DNA from 2 places in the Pseudomonas sp. TSO6 genome. Region 2 is predicted to be linked to the other one. Evidence: riboswitches for the same ligand, from Rfam matches in the RefSeq annotation. Region 2 holds a riboswitch; the other holds the start of a gene.

Region 1 (7,665 bases), on a different contig from region 2:
CGCCTGTTCGTGCTGCCGGCCTACCGCCGGCATGGCCTGGCTGCCGCGTTGTTCGGCGCGTTGCGCGAGCGGGCGGAGCAGGCAGGCATCGGCTGCCTGTACCTGCATACGCATCCGTTTCTGCCGGGTGCCATTGCGTTCTGGGAGCGGCAAGGGTTCGCGGTGGTGGATGTGGAGCAAGACCCGGTCTGGCAGACTACGCACATGCACTTGCGATTGCCCTGACCTGTGGGAAAGCGCCTACAGCGGCGCTTTTGGCGTGATCGACGCGTTCATTTCAAAACCGGCCCGGCTTGCTTACCTTCCCCTGTGCACGGCTTGCTCACTGCACCCGAGGGAGACTCACGATGCCATACATGGCCCTGTACAAACTCAAGCTGCTGGACGAATTTGAAGAGCGTATTGACCGGTGGACCTTTGCGGATTTTGAAAAAAGGTTGATAGAACTGTGGCGGGGGGCGACCTACCATGACGCCAAGGGCATCATCAATGCGGCGCACAAGGAACGCCGTTGGCCGAGGGTGGTGAAGCGGTATCTGCTGACCAATTACCAGGTGTTTGGCAACGTCAGTTCAGAGCTGGAACGGGCGTTTGCCGAGGTGCTGGTCGCGATGAATGAACAGGAGCGGATGGAGTGGGGGTTGTTGCCTGCGGGTAGCTCGCTCGCATGACAGAGCCTGGGCGGCTCCTAGAGGCGTCGCGCAGCCCGGGTTTTTCGCGATGCCTGTAGGAGCGGCCTTGCTTCGCGATGGGCTGCAAAGCAGCCCCCGGCTCCATCAGGCAACTCGATCTATCAGAACCCCCCGGACAACGGCCACTCCACCGCCAACCGTATCTGGTCCCCGTCCAGCTCAGCCTGCGCCGTGTTCCCCCGGTGCACGTTATGCCTCACCGAGAACGTCGTCCCCTTGGCTTTGCCGCTCTGCACCACATACCGCGCCTCCAGGTCGCGCTCCCAATGCTTGCCACCCTTGCCATACCCCAGGTACGCATACCCGCCATTGGGGTCGACATGTGTGCCGTCGATATCGAACCCCCTCACGTACAGCGCCGTGAGGTTCAACCCCGGCACCCCATAGGCCCCCATGTTCAGGTCATAGCGTGCCTGCCAGGACTTCTCGTTCGGGGCGTTGAAGTCCGACATCTGCACGGCGTTGGCAATGAAGATTGCCCCTCGCGTCACGTAGTCGAACGGGGTGTTGCCGTCGACCTGCTGCCAGCCAAGGCTGAAACCGTGCGGCCCCTGGCTGTAGCGCGAGACCAGGCTCCAGGTGGTGTTGTCGATGCGCCCGGACAGCGCCTTGCCAGTGTCTGTGGTGCGGTACAGGTTGAGGTCCAGGCTGATGCTGCGTCGGTCATCCAGCGCATGGCTGAGGGTACTGCCCAGGTAGTGCTGGTTCCAGCTGTTTTCGTAGCGCGAGGTATAAAGGCTGCCAGTGAACGCTGCGCCGGGGTTCCACACCACACCGGCCAGGTCGAAACTGTTGCCTTGCTTGCCGTTGGAGTAGTTCACCACGAAGCCCTTGTCGTGGCTGGAGGCATTGCGGTCGGTGCTTTCGTTGAAGTGCCCGGCCAGCAGCTTGAGCGTGTCGAAATCGTTGCTGGTGAGGAAGAACCCTGTAGCGGTTTCGGGCAGCAGGCGGCTGTCGGAAGAGCTGAATACCGGGGTCTTGACCCGTTGCTCGCCATAGGAGAGCACGGTATTGGACGCCCGCAACTTCAGCGCTGCGCCTGCACGGCTGTATTCGTTTTTCGGGTGCCCATCGTTATCTACCCCCAGCAGGCGCGCTTTGCCTGCGCGCCCGCCGCCACTGTCGAGTTGCACGCCCAGATAGCCATGGGCATCGACGCCAACACCGATCAGGCCCTGGGTGAAGCCGGACTGAAATGTCCCCATCAAACCGTAGCCCCATTCCTCGGCCTTGCCATTACGTTCGTTGCGCGGTTTGTAGGCATTGCGCGCGGCACTGTTGCGCCCACCGTGCTTGTAGTCGCGTTGGTCGAATACGCTGCGGTTGAGGATGCTCCAGCTGCTGCCTTCGACAAAACCGTTGCTTTGCGACTGCGCGGAGTCGGCCAGGGCCAAGGGCGACAAACCCAGCAACGGCAACGCCAACAACAGCCGGTTCATCGCGCGGCCTCGAGCTTCTGCAACTGGGCCGCGAAGCGGGCATGCGCCCGTGCAGGCAAGCTGGCTGGCAATTCGGCAGCCGGCGCATCACCCACCTGGATCACCATCACCATGCCCATCGCCAGGTGCGGAATGCACTGGATGCCGTATACGCCCGGCACGCTGAAGGTTTGCTCGAACGGCTGGTTCAGTTTGCTCTTGAAGGGTTCGGCGCCGGTGGGCAGCAGGCCGGGCACGCTGGCCGCATTGTGCCCGCTCTGGGTGGGCAGAAAGCGCACGGTGTCGCCGGGGGCAATGCGCAGGTGGTCCGGCTCGTACACCATGGCGCCTTCGCTGCCGCGGTTGAGCATTTTCACTTCATGCACCTCGGCCAGTGCGGCGGGGGCAAGCAGGGCGCTGGCAAGCAGCAGGGCAACAGGGCGCAGCAGCATCAGTAGAACTTCCTGGTTCAGGGGGCGCGAAAACGCAGGATGCGCGCGCCATCGAAGGGGTCGGTGAGGTAGCGGGCATGTACGCCGAAGGTGCACAGCAGGCGCTCGGGGGTGAGGACGTCGAACGGTTTGCCAAGGGCGACCAGGTGGCCCTTGTCGAGCACCGCGACGCGGTCGCAGGTGAGTGCCTGGTTGAGGTCGTGCAAGGCCACCAGCGTGGTGACCGGCAAGGCTTGAACCTGCTGCAGCAGGCTTAGCTGGTGCTGAATGTCCAGGTGGTTGGTCGGCTCGTCCAGCAACAGTACCTGTGGCCGTTGCGCCAAGGCGCGGGCGATGTGCACGCGCTGGCGCTCGCCGCCCGACAGCGAACCCCACAGGCGTGTGCGCAGGTGCAGGGCGTCGAGGTCAGCCAGGGCCTGCTCGACGATGGCACGGTCCTCCCCAGAGAACGGTGCCAGTGCCGACAACCAAGGCGTACGGCCCAGGGCAACGGCATCGAACACACTGATTGCATCGAGGGTGTCAGCCTGTTGCTCAACCAGCGCCAGGGCCTGTGCAACACGGCGGCGGGGCAGCTGTGCCAGCGGTTCGCCCAGCAGTTGCACGCTGCCGCTGGCCGGCTTGCGCAGCCCGGCCAGCAGCTTGAGCAGTGAGGATTTGCCGGAGCCGTTGGGGCCGACAATGCCCAGGGTTTCACCTGCTACAACGTGCAGGTCGATATCGCGCAGCACGGTATTGCCGGCCAGTTGCAGCCCCAGGCCCTGGCAGCTCAGTGGCGCAAGCTGTGCAGCGATCATGACCGTCATGAGTGCCCTCGGCGGCTGACCAGAATCAGTGCGAACACCGGTGCACCGATCAGTGCGGTTACCACGCCCACGGGAATCACCTGGCCTGTAATCAAGGTGCGCGAAAGGACGTCGGCGGCAATCAGGAACAGTGCGCCGCCCAGTGCGCTGGCGGGCAACAGGCGGCTGTGCCCGGGGCCGAGCAGCAGGCGCAGGGCATGCGGGATTACCAGCCCGACAAAGCCGATGGCGCCGACGATGGACACCATCACCGCCGTGACCAGTGCCGTGCAACTGATCAGCAGTAACTGGGTGCGCCGCACCGGGATGCCCAGCGATGCAGCCGAATCGGCGCCGAAGGTGAAGGCGTCCAGCGCGCGGCGGTGCAACAGGCACACCACCAGGCCGAACAGCGCCACCGGCACAGCCAGCCACACGGAAGGCCAACGCACGCCGCTGAGATTGCCCAGTAGCCAGAACAGGATGCCGCGTGCCTGTTCGGCGGTGGCCGACTTGGTGATGAGAAAAGCGGTGAGGGCGGTGAACAGTTGCGAGCCGGCGATGCCGGCGAGGATCACCTGCGCGTTGTTGCTGCCTGGGCCGGCCGCGCGGGCCAGTAGCAGCACCAGGGCGAACGCAGCCAATGCACCGATGAAGGCGCCACCGGACATGCTCAGCGCCAGGCTACCCAGGCCCAGCAGGCCGACCAGCACTGCACCGGTCGAGGCGCCGGCCGACAAGCCCAGCAGGTACGGCTCGGCCAGCGGGTTGCGCAGCAGCGCCTGGAGCACCACACCGCAGGTGGCCAGGCCGGCACCGCAGGCTGCAGCGACCAGGGTGCGGGTCAGGCGGTAGTTCCAGACGATGCCGGCGTCGATCGGGTCAACCGGGTAGCCGGCCTGCCACAGGTGGTTGGCCAGCACCTGGCCGACCACGCTGGGTGACAGGTTGGTCTCACCGATGGCAGTGCCGGCCAGCAAGGCGGCCAACAGTGCCGCCAAGGCGATTGCGATGCAGGGTAACAGGCGAATCATCACTGGGCCGCTTTACCGCTGGCGAAGGCGGCGGACAGAGTCTGCAGGCCACGGAACAAACGGATGCCGGCCTGCATGGCGTCGGCGTCGAGGACGATGATGCGGTTGTGCTTCACCGCGTCCATGTTGCGGGTTACCGGGTCGTTGCGCAGGAATTCCAGCTTTTTCTGGTAGTCGTCGGCGGGGAAGCGGCGGCGGTCCATGCGGGCGATGATCAGCCAGGTGGGGTTGGCCTTGGTCAGGGTTTCCCAGCCTACGGTAGGCCACTCTTCGGTGGACTCGACCACATTGCGCACGCCCAACGTGCGCAGCATGAAGTCAGCGACCCCTTGACGGCCCGCCACGTAAGGGTCGATGTCGAGGTCGGCGCTGGAGAACCAGAACAGTGCCGAAGTGGTGGACAGGTCCTTGCCGGCCAGTTGTGCCTTGGCGCTGTCCAGGCGGCCTTTCAGCTCGGCATTCAACGCAGTGCCGCGGTCCTGCACATCAAAGATCTCGGCCAGCTGGCTGACGCTCTTGTAGATGCTGCTGACCTGGAACGCCTGCAGGCGGGTACCGTCGGCGCCGACCAGGTTGTCCTTGCCTTCGCAGTCCGACGGCAGCAGGTAGGTGGGGATCTTCAGTTCATCGAACTGCTCGCGGGTGCCGACCACACCCTGGGCGCCGACCATCCATTCGAACTGCACCGTTACCAGTTGCGGGCGCTTGCCGACCACGGCCTCGAAGCTGGGGTCGTTGTCGGCCAGGCGCGGCACCTTGTCGTTCTGCGCCTGGTACTCGGGCAGCACGTTGTTGAACCACAGCGAAGTGCCCGCCAGCCTGTCGCCCAGCCCGAGTGCGTAGAGCATCTCGGTGCCGGCCTGGCCGATGGTGACGGCGCGCTGCGGCGCCTGGGCGAAGGTTTGCGGTTTGCCGCAGTTCTCGACCGTGAGCGGGTAGTGGGTGGCAGCGGCCTGGGCCAGGCCAGTAAGGCCAAGGCCGGCGAGCAGGGTGGCGAAACGGGGCAGCATGCTGGGCGATCTCCTATCGGACAGTTCGGGTGAGGAACGCACGGACAGGCATCGCCGAGCCCCGCCGATGGCAGGGGCAACACTGATGGCCAATCCCGGACACCCCGCCGGTTGGTAAATGTAGGCCGGCAGGTCTCCTGACTGGTGCGTCATGGCCCGGCTCCGGCCTTCCCGGGCGCGTGGCCCAGTGGCATCGATGGAGCAGGCTCGGCACCTACAGTTGCGGGGGCAGTTCCGTTTGGCCCGTATTGACGGGCCTGGGATTCCCTATTAATTCCGTGGTGGAAACCGGCGGCCCGCATGGTAGACCATCGCGCCGCCGGGTGAAAACGCTTTTCAGAAGTACTTCAGCCAGGTGATGTCGCGGCGGCGCGCTTTCAGGCGGGCGAACCCGCGCACCGGCAAGTACAGCGAAACCGCCAGCGCCGCTGCACCCAGCCACACCGCCGTGATGCCGTCGAAACCGAAATAGTCGCCATGGTTGAGGCCGAACAGCGCCACGCAGGCCAGGTACAGCAGCTTCAGCACGTACAGGTGCAACAGGTAGAAGAACATCGGTGCTGCGCCAAACACTGCCAGCGCGCTGATCCACCGGGCCTGGCCGGCGCGCTCGAAGGCGCGCAGCAACAGCAGGCCGCAGCCCAGGGTCAGGGCCAGGAACAGCAGTGACGGCGGGTATTTGGTGATGTTGAAGAAGCTCATCACGGTTTGGGTGAGGGTCGGGTAACCGCTCCACGGCGCCTCGCCATAGCCGTTGAACAGGCGCAACACGACAAAGCCGAGCAATGCGATCAGCCCAGTCAGCAGCAGGCGCTGCTGGCGTTGGCCGGCCAGGCTGCCACGGGCGAACCAGGGCCCCAGCCCATAACCCAGGGCGATGACGCCGATCCAAGGCAGCACCGGGTAAGACGTGCGCAGGCGCAGGTTTTCGGAGAACTCAAGCCAGCCACGGTCGTGCAGGATTGCCCATGGCACGTGCAGGGCAGACTCCACGCCAAAGTGCAGGCCGTCGAGCAGGTTGTGGCCGGCGACAATGACTGCGCCCAGGGCGAGCAGGGCGGCACGTGGCAGCCATACCAGCAGCGACAGGGCGATCATGCTGACGCCGATGGCCCAGATGACTTGTAGGTAGATGACGCTAGGGGGCAGCTGGAAGGTCCAGGCGAAGTTGACCAGGGTGAATTCCAGCACCACCAGGAACAGCCCGCGCTTGAACAGGAACGCCGAGACATCGCCACGGCCCTGGTGTTTTTCGCCATACAGCCAGGCCGACAGGCCGGTCAGCAGGACGAACACTGGCGCACACAGGTGGGCCAGGGTGCGGCTGAAGAACAGCGAAGGCTCTGTGGCGTCGATGGTCATCGGGTCGCTGACCTGGCGGTGCAGGTAGAACGTTTCGCGGACGTGGTCCAGAAGCATGAACAGAATCACCAGGCCGCGCAGGGCATCGATGCTCTGCAGGCGCTGGGTGATCAAGGAGGGCGTGGCGCTGGCGCTTGTCATGGAGGGTCGCTGATAGGAATGAATGTCATGTGAAATGTTATCTTATAACTAATTGGTTAGAGGTGGGTAGGGGTTTTTTGTGTTACCTGTGCCGGCCCCTTCGCGGGCGAGCCCGCGAAGAGGCCGGCACAGGCAGGCTCAGATCAGAAGCTGTAATCCACCGTCGCAAAGTACGATCGTGGCATCCCCATCAACCACTGCTGCCCACTGAACGCCGACTGCACATATTCACGATCAAACAGGTTGTTCAACTGCAGCCCCAACTTCACATCCGGCAGCACCTGCCAGGCGATGTTGGCATCGACCACGGTGTACCCGGGGGCGCTCTGGGTATTGGCGGTATCGGCATAACGCTCATCTACGTAGCGCGCACCAATGCCGGCCTCTACCTGCTGGCCGAAGCCTTTGCTCAGCCACAGATTGGCGGTACGCCGTGGCACGTTGGCCGGCCGGTTGCCGGCGCGGTCCTGCGCTACGCCGCCGACCATCTCGTCGAAATCGTCATACCTGGCGCGCACCAGCGACGCGTTGGCCGACACCTGCCACTGATGCGCCAATGCCAGTTCCAGTGTTGCCTCAAGGCCATCGGACGTCTGCTGCCCAGCTTGTTGCTTCTCGTGGGTGATCGGGTCGTCCACCAGCAGCTTCTTCTTGACGATGTGGTAGGCGGCCAGCGTCCATTCGCCACGGCCGTCCCAGAAGCGCTGCTTGAGGCCTACCTCGGTCTGCTTCGCCTCGGTCAGGTCATAGTGCATCTGGGTGGGGCTGAGG
Region 2 (7,665 bases):
CGGGCAGCCGATATCGGCCTCGAAATTGGCGATGGCGATGCTGACCGTGGACTGGCTTTTGCGCAATTTGCGTGCCGCCGCAGAAAATGAACCCAGCGATGCGGCTTCGACAAAGGCGACCAGAGCTTCGGGTGAGTAGCGCATGGTATTGATAAAACCGATGGTAGCTATGTCGCGAGTATCAGTTCTATCAAAGAAAATAGGAAGCACGACTCACGCAATGGATGGATTTTGCAATGAAAACGGTCTCTTTCACCGAACGCCTGGTACACGCCGTAGGCTATGAAGTATTCGCGGTGCTGCTGTGCGCACCACTGTTGTCCTGGGTGATGGGCAAATCGCTGGCGACGGCGGGGGCATTGGCAATAACCCTATCGGTGATCGCCATGTTGTGGAACATGGTCTACAACGCGCTGGTCGATCGCTGGGTGCAGACTGAACGCATCCACTGGAAGGCCAGTGCGCGCTTTGTGCACGGCCTGGGCTTCGAGGCCGGGCTGGTGGTGTGGTGCCTGCCGGTGGCGGCGTGGATGCTGGATATTTCGCTGCTGCAGGCGTTCATGGTGGAGCTGGGTTTCTTCGTGATCATCCTGCCCTACACCGTGCTGTACAACTGGGCGTTCGACAAAGCCCGGCATCTGCTGATGCAGCGTCGCCTAGCGCGTTCCCTGTAGGAGCGGCTTTAGCCGCGAACACCGGCATAGCCGGTGCCAACCACCGCGGCGCCTGCTTCGCGGGTAAACCCGCTCCCACAGGGACCGTGAGTCATCCAACAAAAAACGGGGCATGCCATCGCTGGCATGCCCCGTTTTCATACAGCTGATGCGCCTCAGGCGACCTTGACGATCCAGCCTGCCGGTGCTTCAACATCACCGCTCTGGATGCCGGTCAGCTCGTTGTAGAGCTTCTGGGTAACCGGGCCGACTTTTTCCAGGTCGTGGAACACGTGCAGCTTGCCGTTGTACTCGATACCGCCGATCGGGGTGATCACCGCGGCAGTACCGCAAGCGCCGGCTTCGATGAAGCGGTCCAGCTTGCTGATTTCGACATCGCCTTCGATCACGGTCAGGCCCAGACGCGATTGCGCCAGTTCCATCAGCGACAGGCGGGTGATGCCTGGCAGCACCGAGGCCGATTTCGGGGTAACGAATTCGTTGTTGGCGGTGATGCCGAAGAAGTTGGCCGAACCGACTTCCTCGATCTTGGTATGGGTCAGCGGATCGAGGTAAATGGCGTCGGCGAAGTTGGCCTTCTTGGCTTCAGCGCCTGGCTGCAGGCTGGCGGCGTAGTTGCCACCGACCTTGGCTGCGCCGGTGCCTTGTGGGGCGGCGCGGTCGAAGCTGGAGATCTGGAAGTTGTGCGGCTTCATGCCGCCCTTGAAGTACGAGCCAACCGGAATGGCGAAGACCGAGAAGATGAACTCGGGGGCGGTGCGCACGCCAATGTTGTCACCGGTGCCGATCACGAACGGGCGCAGGTACAGGGCGCCTTTGCCGTGCGGTGGCACGAACTTTTCGTTGGCCTTGACCACTTGTTTGCACGCTTCGATGAACACATCGGTCGGCACATGCGGCATCAGCAGGCGCGCGCAGCTGCGCTGCATGCGGGCGGCGTTCTGGTCCGGGCGGAACAGGTTGATCGAGCCGTCCTTGCAACGGTAGGCCTTGAGGCCTTCGAAGCATTGCTGGCCGTAGTGCAGGGCCGTGGAGCCTTCACTGATGTGCAGCACGTTGTCGTCGGTCAGGGTGCCCTTGTCCCACTCGCCATTGCGCCATACGGACAGGTAGCGTTTGTCGGTTTTGATGTAGTCGAAACCCAGCTTGTCCCAGTTAATGCTTTCGTTGCTCATGACACCCTCATTGTCTTGCAAGTGCCCGATCGCTCGGGCTGCTGTTATATGCGCACCACGCCACCATAATACATCCGTCGCGGATCGGGAACGGCCAGTCACGAATTGATAGCCTGCGATGCATTATTCTCGGTCCGCGGTCGTTGTAGGAGCAGCCTTGTGCTGCGAAGAGGCCGGTCCATTGGATGCAATTGTGTCGCCAGTACCGGCCCTTTCGCAGCACAAGGCTGCTCCTACAAGTGCAGGTAGCCATGCAGGGCCAGGTTTTCCAGCAATACCGAATCATGGGACGCTACCATCAGCGCCCCGCGAAACTGCCCGAGCATGCGCTCCAGGGCTGCCAGTGACGGCAGGTCAAGGTGGTTGCCGGGCTCATCCAGCAGCAACAGGTCGAGGGGGCGCTCGCGGTATAGGACGGCGGCCAGCGCTGCCTTCATCCGTTCGCCGCCGCTGAGCAGGCTGCTAGGCAGCTCGATACGGGCCGCATCCAGGCCCAGTTGTGCCAGGCGGCTGCGCAATTCGCCCTGGGCCAGCACCGGGTTGGCTTGGCGCAGGTGTTCAAGCACGCTGCTGTGGCCTGCCAGCGTGCTGCAGTGTTGGTCGAGCAGGGCGGTTTCGCCACTGAGGCGGAACGTGTCGGGCGATGCCGGTAATTCCCCGTTCAGCAGCCTCAGCAGCGTGGACTTGCCACTGCCATTGGCGCCGACCAGGCCCAGCCGCTGGCCCAGGCACAAGCGCAGGTCAAGCGGTTTGCGGGTGCCATGGGGCAAGCGAAGTGCCTGCAGCGCCAACACTTCGCGGCCGAAATGACGCTGGGGCGTGGGAGCATGCAAGGTAATCGCAGTGGCTTGCTCGACCTCGCGGGCGGCGTCATGCACTTTGCCGAGCAGTGCTTGCCGGGCATTGCGATGATCACGCCGCTGCTTGCCCGCCGTGGCCTGGCTGCGTTCCTGCTGGCGGTCGACCAGGATCTTGGCCTGGTTGGCATGCCTGGCTTGACGCCCGGCCCGGGCCTGATGGCGTTCCAGCTCTTCGCGCTGGCGCTGCAGTTCACGGGCCTGGCGTTGTTGCTCCTGCTTCAGCCGGGCAAGTTGCTGCTGGGCCTGCGCCACCTGGCTGGCTTTTTGTGCTGCATAGAAGCTGTAGTTGCCGCCATAGGCCTGCAACCCCAGGCTGGACAGTTCGACAATGCGCGCCATGTGCGCCAGCAGGCTGCGATCGTGGCTGATTACCAGCAAACCTCGGTCCCAGCCCTCGATCATGCTCAGCAGCTGGGCACGGGCGTTGCTGTCCAGGTGATTGCTTGGTTCGTCGAGTATCAGGTAGTCGGCACCGCTGAGCCATGCGCCTGCCAGCGCCACGCGCATGGCCTGGCCGCCGCTCAGGCTGCGTGCGGGCTGGCGCCAGTCAAGGTGACCCAGGCCGTTGCGCTGCAGGTGCATCTGCAATTGCTCGCGGATATCCCAGCGGTCGCCAACGGCGTCGAAATCCTGGGGGTTGATGCTGCCTTGCTCGATGCGCTCGAGCGCCGCAACCACCGCCCCCACCTGCGCCAGGTCGGCAAGCGTGGCGCTGCGCTCGATTACCTGCTGGTTCAGCAGATGGACAGGCCCACGGCGCCTGCACTTGCCGCTGCTTGGTGCACGCTGGCCGGCAAGAACCTGCCCTAGCAGGCTCTTGCCCACGCCATTGCGCCCGACCAGGCCGGTACGCCGTTGGTCGAAGGTTTCGTTAAGGTCGGTAAACAGTAGCCGGCCATCAGGCAAGGCCAAGGAGACGCTGTCCAGCGTCAGGATCGACGTGTTCGTCATGCACAACTCCACAAATGCCGCTACATCTCCGGAGCAAACCGGAGGCTGAAGACTGGCCGTCGAATGGACGGCGGCATCAATGGCGCATTGGACGAACACCTCGTAATGGGGGAGTGCGTAGCCTAACGGAGCGTCGGGGGCGGGTAAAGTACCGCCTGCCATGTATGGGGTTCCTGCACTGGCCTCATCGCCGGCAAGCCAGCTCCCACAGGTACTGCGCATGGCGGCAGGTCGGCGTGGTCAGGGTGGAGCTACAGGTACTGCGCATGGGCGTCAGGCCGGCGCGGTCAGGGTGGGAGCTGGCTTGCCGGCGATGCGCCGCGCGAGCGGCGCCCGAGCTTGTCTGGCCCTGGGCTCAGTGCCCCGTCAAGCGCTTGGCCCAGTCGCCTCCGTGGCTCTGTTTGCAGGCCTCTTCGCTGTCAAACCGTACATGCCAGGCCGGGTGATCCAGTTGTATGCCGGCGTGGTCCAACGCCTGACGGGTCAGTGCAAGCATGCGTGCCTTTGCTTCACCCGCCACAGCAGCGACTTTCTCGGCCTCTTGTTCAAACACCCAAGTAATACGCAGGCTGGCCGGAAAGTTCTCAGGATCCAGGCGATGGGTGAGCCAGGTGAACCCGACGATTTCTGCCTTGGCGGTTTCACAGGCGTCCGTCAGGCACGCTACCAGCTCCCGCTCCAGGCGGGCCATTTCGCGTTTGCCCAGCGCCTTCACAGGTTGGCCTCCTCATCGATCTGCTGGCAGAAGCGCAGGCGGTTGCCGAACGGGTCGCACACCTGCATCTGCAGGCCCCAGTCCAGGCGCTCGGCTTCGGGCCGGGCGTAACCGTACTGTTTGCCTTGCAGTTCATGCTCCAGCGCCCGCAAGTCGTCGAGGCGTGCGAACACTGTAGAGCCGGGGCAGGCATCGCCATGGTGCTCGGTAAGGTGCAGGATCAGGCCATCGCGGTGAATCTGCATGTAGAACGGCAGGTCCGGGCTGAAGCGGTGCTCCCAGTCCAGGCTGAAACCGAGGAAATCCATGTAGAACTCCCTGGCCTTGTCGACCGAGAAGATGCGCAGTACCGGGATGGCGGGGGCGAGGGGCATGGGGCGTCCTTGACAGTGGGCAAAGTCGCCACTGTACCGCAGTGCTGCCAAGAGTTGTCGGCAAGCCCCGCAGCAATGGTTGACCACCCGCCAGCCACTGCGTAGCCTTGCCACTTCGAGGTTCTTCGGCCAGGCCGAAGCTAAGACGGGAACGCGGTAAAAGCCGCGGCTGCCCCCGCAACTGTAAGCACCGACAACGGATCGACACAGCCACTGCGCCAACGCGCGGGAAGGCGTCATCCCGCCAGCCCGCCGTTCAACTGAACGGGGTGATGGAACGGTGCAAGCCAGGAGACCTGCCTCGCAACGTTTTCGACTTTCAACCGGGCGGGGTGATCCGGTGGCGAACAAGCCCGGCCGGCCTGGCCCGCGGCTGTCGTCCTGCATGCCCGCGCCACTCTGCCAAGGGCAATGCGACATGAAAACACTGGCCAAGCTCCCCGTTACCATCGTCACCGGCTTTCTCGGCTCGGGCAAGACCACCTTGCTGCGCCACATGCTCGACAACGCCCAGGGCCGCCGCATTGCGGTCATCGTCAACGAGTTCGGCGAACTGGGCATCGACGGCGAAATCCTCAAGCAGTGCAGCATCGGTTGCACCGAAGAAGAAGCCAGCGGCCGCGTCTATGAACTGGCCAACGGCTGCCTGTGCTGCACCGTGCAGGAAGAGTTCTTCCCGGTCATGCGCGAGCTGGTGGCACGCCGTGGCGACCTGGACCACATCCTGATCGAAACCAGCGGCCTGGCCCTGCCCAAACCGCTGGTGCAAGCCTTCCAGTGGCCGGAAATCCGTAACGCCTGCACTGTCGACGCAGTCATCACCGTGGTCGACAGCCCGGCCGTGGCCGCCGGCACGTTCGCCGCCTACCCGGACCAGGTCGATGCCCAGCGCAAGCTCGACCCTAATTTGGACCACGAATCGCCACTGCACGAACTGTTCGCCGATCAGCTGGCCAGCGCCGACCTGGTGGTACTGAACAAGGCCGACCTGATCGACGCCGAAGGCTTGGCCAAGGTCCGCGCCGAAGTGGCCGAAGAACTACCGCCGGCAGTCAAGGTGGTCGAGGCCAGCAGCGGCAAGCTGCCACTCGAGGTGCTGCTGGGCGTGGGCGCCGAGTCCGAGGCACACATCGATGGCCGCCGCACCCACCACGATTCGCACCACGACGGCGATGATCATGACGACCATGATCACGACGCTTTCGATTCCATTTCCATCGACCTGCCAGAGGCTGACGAAAGCCTGCTGCTCGACGCCCTCACCCAGCTGGTGGTGGAGTTCGGCATCCTGCGCGCCAAAGGCTTCGCGGCCATCCCGGGCAAGCCGATGCGCCTGCTGGTACAAGGCGTGGGTACCCGTTTCGACAAGCACTTCGACCGCGCCTGGCGTGCCGACGAGCCGCGCATCACCCGCCTGGTGCTGATCGGCCAGGAACTGGACGCTGCCCAGCTGGAAGCGCGCCTGCGCCAGGCCTTGGGCGCCTGACCCGTGCACCTGCTGCGGACCCAGCCCGGCGGCTTCGTGCCGGATGACAGTATTGCCGACCTCGGCCAGACACCTGCCGAGCTGGTGATTCTCTGCAGCGGCGATTCGCACCTGGCGTTGCTCGCCGATACCGCCGAGCAATTGCCTGAAGGCTTCCCCAGCCTGCGCCTGGCCAACCCGATGCAGGTGCAGAACCACGCTTCGGTCGACCTGTATGTCGACCAGGTGCTGCGCCATGCCAAGGTCATCCTGGTGTCGCTGCACGGCGGCGTCGGCTACTGGCGCTATGGTGTCGAGCAACTGGTCGAGCTGGCCGCCCGTGGTGTGCAGCTGATACTGGTGCCGGGCGATGATCGCCCGGACCCGGAGCTGACCCGCCTGGGCACCGTCACGGGCGACCAGGCCGAGCGCCTCTGGCACTACTTGCGCCAGGGCGGCAAGGCCAATGCCATCAACCTGTACAACTGCCTGGCCAACCAGTGGCTGGGCCGCGATTATGCCTGGGACGAGCCGCAACCCTTGCCGCGCACCGCTGTGTATCACCCGGCCAAGGGCAGTGTGGCACTGGAAGACTGGTACCCGCACTGGCACCCGGACTACCCGGTGGCGCCGCTGCTGTTCTACCGCTCCCACTTGCAGGCGGCCAACACCGCGTTCATCGACGTGTTCTGCCAGCGCCTGCAAGCCGCTGGCTTGAACCCGTTGCCGATTGCCGTGGCCAGCCTCAAGGAAAGCGCCTGCCTGGAGCAGGTCCAAGCCTGGCTGGACGAAGTCGGTGCCGAAGTGCTGGTCAATACCACCGGTTTTGCCCTGTCCAGCCCCGAACGGCCCAACCTGCGCCCGTTCCGCCGTGACATTCCGGTGCTGCAGGCCATCTGCGCGCAGGACAACCAGCCCGGCTGGGAAGCCAGCGAGCAGGGGCTGGGTGCGCGCGACCTGGCCATGCACATCGCCTTGCCCGAACTGGACGGGCGCATCATTACCCGCCCGGTCAGTTTCAAGGACATGGCCTGGCGCAGCGAGCGCAGCCAGTCCGACGTGGTGTGCTACCGCGCCCACCCCGAGCGCATGGACTTCGTCGCCGAGCTGGCCCGCCGCTGGGTCGAGCTGGCGCGCCTGCCCAACGCCCAGAAGCGCGTGGCCCTGGTAATGGCCAACTACCCGACCCGCGATGGCCGCATTGGCAACGGCGTTGGCCTGGACACGCCCGCTGCCGCACTGAACATTCTCAAGGCGCTGCAGACCGAAAGCTATCCGCTGGCCGATTTGCCGGGCAGCGGCACGCAACTGATTCACCAACTGCTCGGCGGCGTGACCAACGACCTTGACCACCTCGACCAGCGCCCTTGCGCCCAGAGCCTGAGCCTGGCCGACTACCAGGCCGCCTTCGAGCGCTTGCCCGAGGCCAATCGCCAGGCAGTGCTGGAGCG

What was found. Region 2 has a riboswitch for cobalamin ahead of cobW (cobalamin biosynthesis protein CobW). Riboswitches for the same ligand answer to the same signal wherever they lie in the genome.
Region 1: another riboswitch for cobalamin. It lies ahead of ACN6NG_RS19020 (ABC transporter substrate-binding protein); the one in region 2 lies ahead of cobW (cobalamin biosynthesis protein CobW).

What each region holds. Positions count from the first base shown of each region.
Region 1 is NZ_JBLZWV010000042.1:78,412-86,076, reverse strand. Features, by position in the region: gene ACN6NG_RS19050 (GNAT family N-acetyltransferase) at 1-225, shown strand, start outside; gene ACN6NG_RS19045 (hypothetical protein) at 357-671, shown strand; gene ACN6NG_RS19040 (OprD family porin) at 794-2,131, opposite strand; gene ACN6NG_RS19035 (pseudoazurin) at 2,128-2,562, opposite strand; gene ACN6NG_RS19030 (ABC transporter ATP-binding protein) at 2,580-3,368, opposite strand; gene ACN6NG_RS19025 (FecCD family ABC transporter permease) at 3,365-4,381, opposite strand; gene ACN6NG_RS19020 (ABC transporter substrate-binding protein) at 4,381-5,391, opposite strand; cobalamin riboswitch at 5,502-5,699, opposite strand; gene ACN6NG_RS19015 (acetyltransferase domain-containing protein) at 5,728-6,894, opposite strand; gene ACN6NG_RS19010 (TonB-dependent receptor) at 7,038-7,665, opposite strand, start outside.
Region 2 is NZ_JBLZWV010000032.1:29,580-37,244, forward strand. Features, by position in the region: gene ACN6NG_RS12675 (LysR family transcriptional regulator) at 1-144, opposite strand, end outside; gene ACN6NG_RS12680 (multidrug/biocide efflux PACE transporter) at 237-674, shown strand; gene ACN6NG_RS12685 (branched-chain amino acid aminotransferase) at 830-1,849, opposite strand; gene ACN6NG_RS12690 (ATP-binding cassette domain-containing protein) at 2,083-3,660, opposite strand; gene ACN6NG_RS12695 (hypothetical protein) at 4,016-4,375, opposite strand; gene ACN6NG_RS12700 (glyoxalase superfamily protein) at 4,372-4,749, opposite strand; cobalamin riboswitch at 4,851-5,067, shown strand; gene cobW (cobalamin biosynthesis protein CobW) at 5,168-6,235, shown strand; gene cobN (cobaltochelatase subunit CobN) at 6,239-7,665, shown strand, end outside.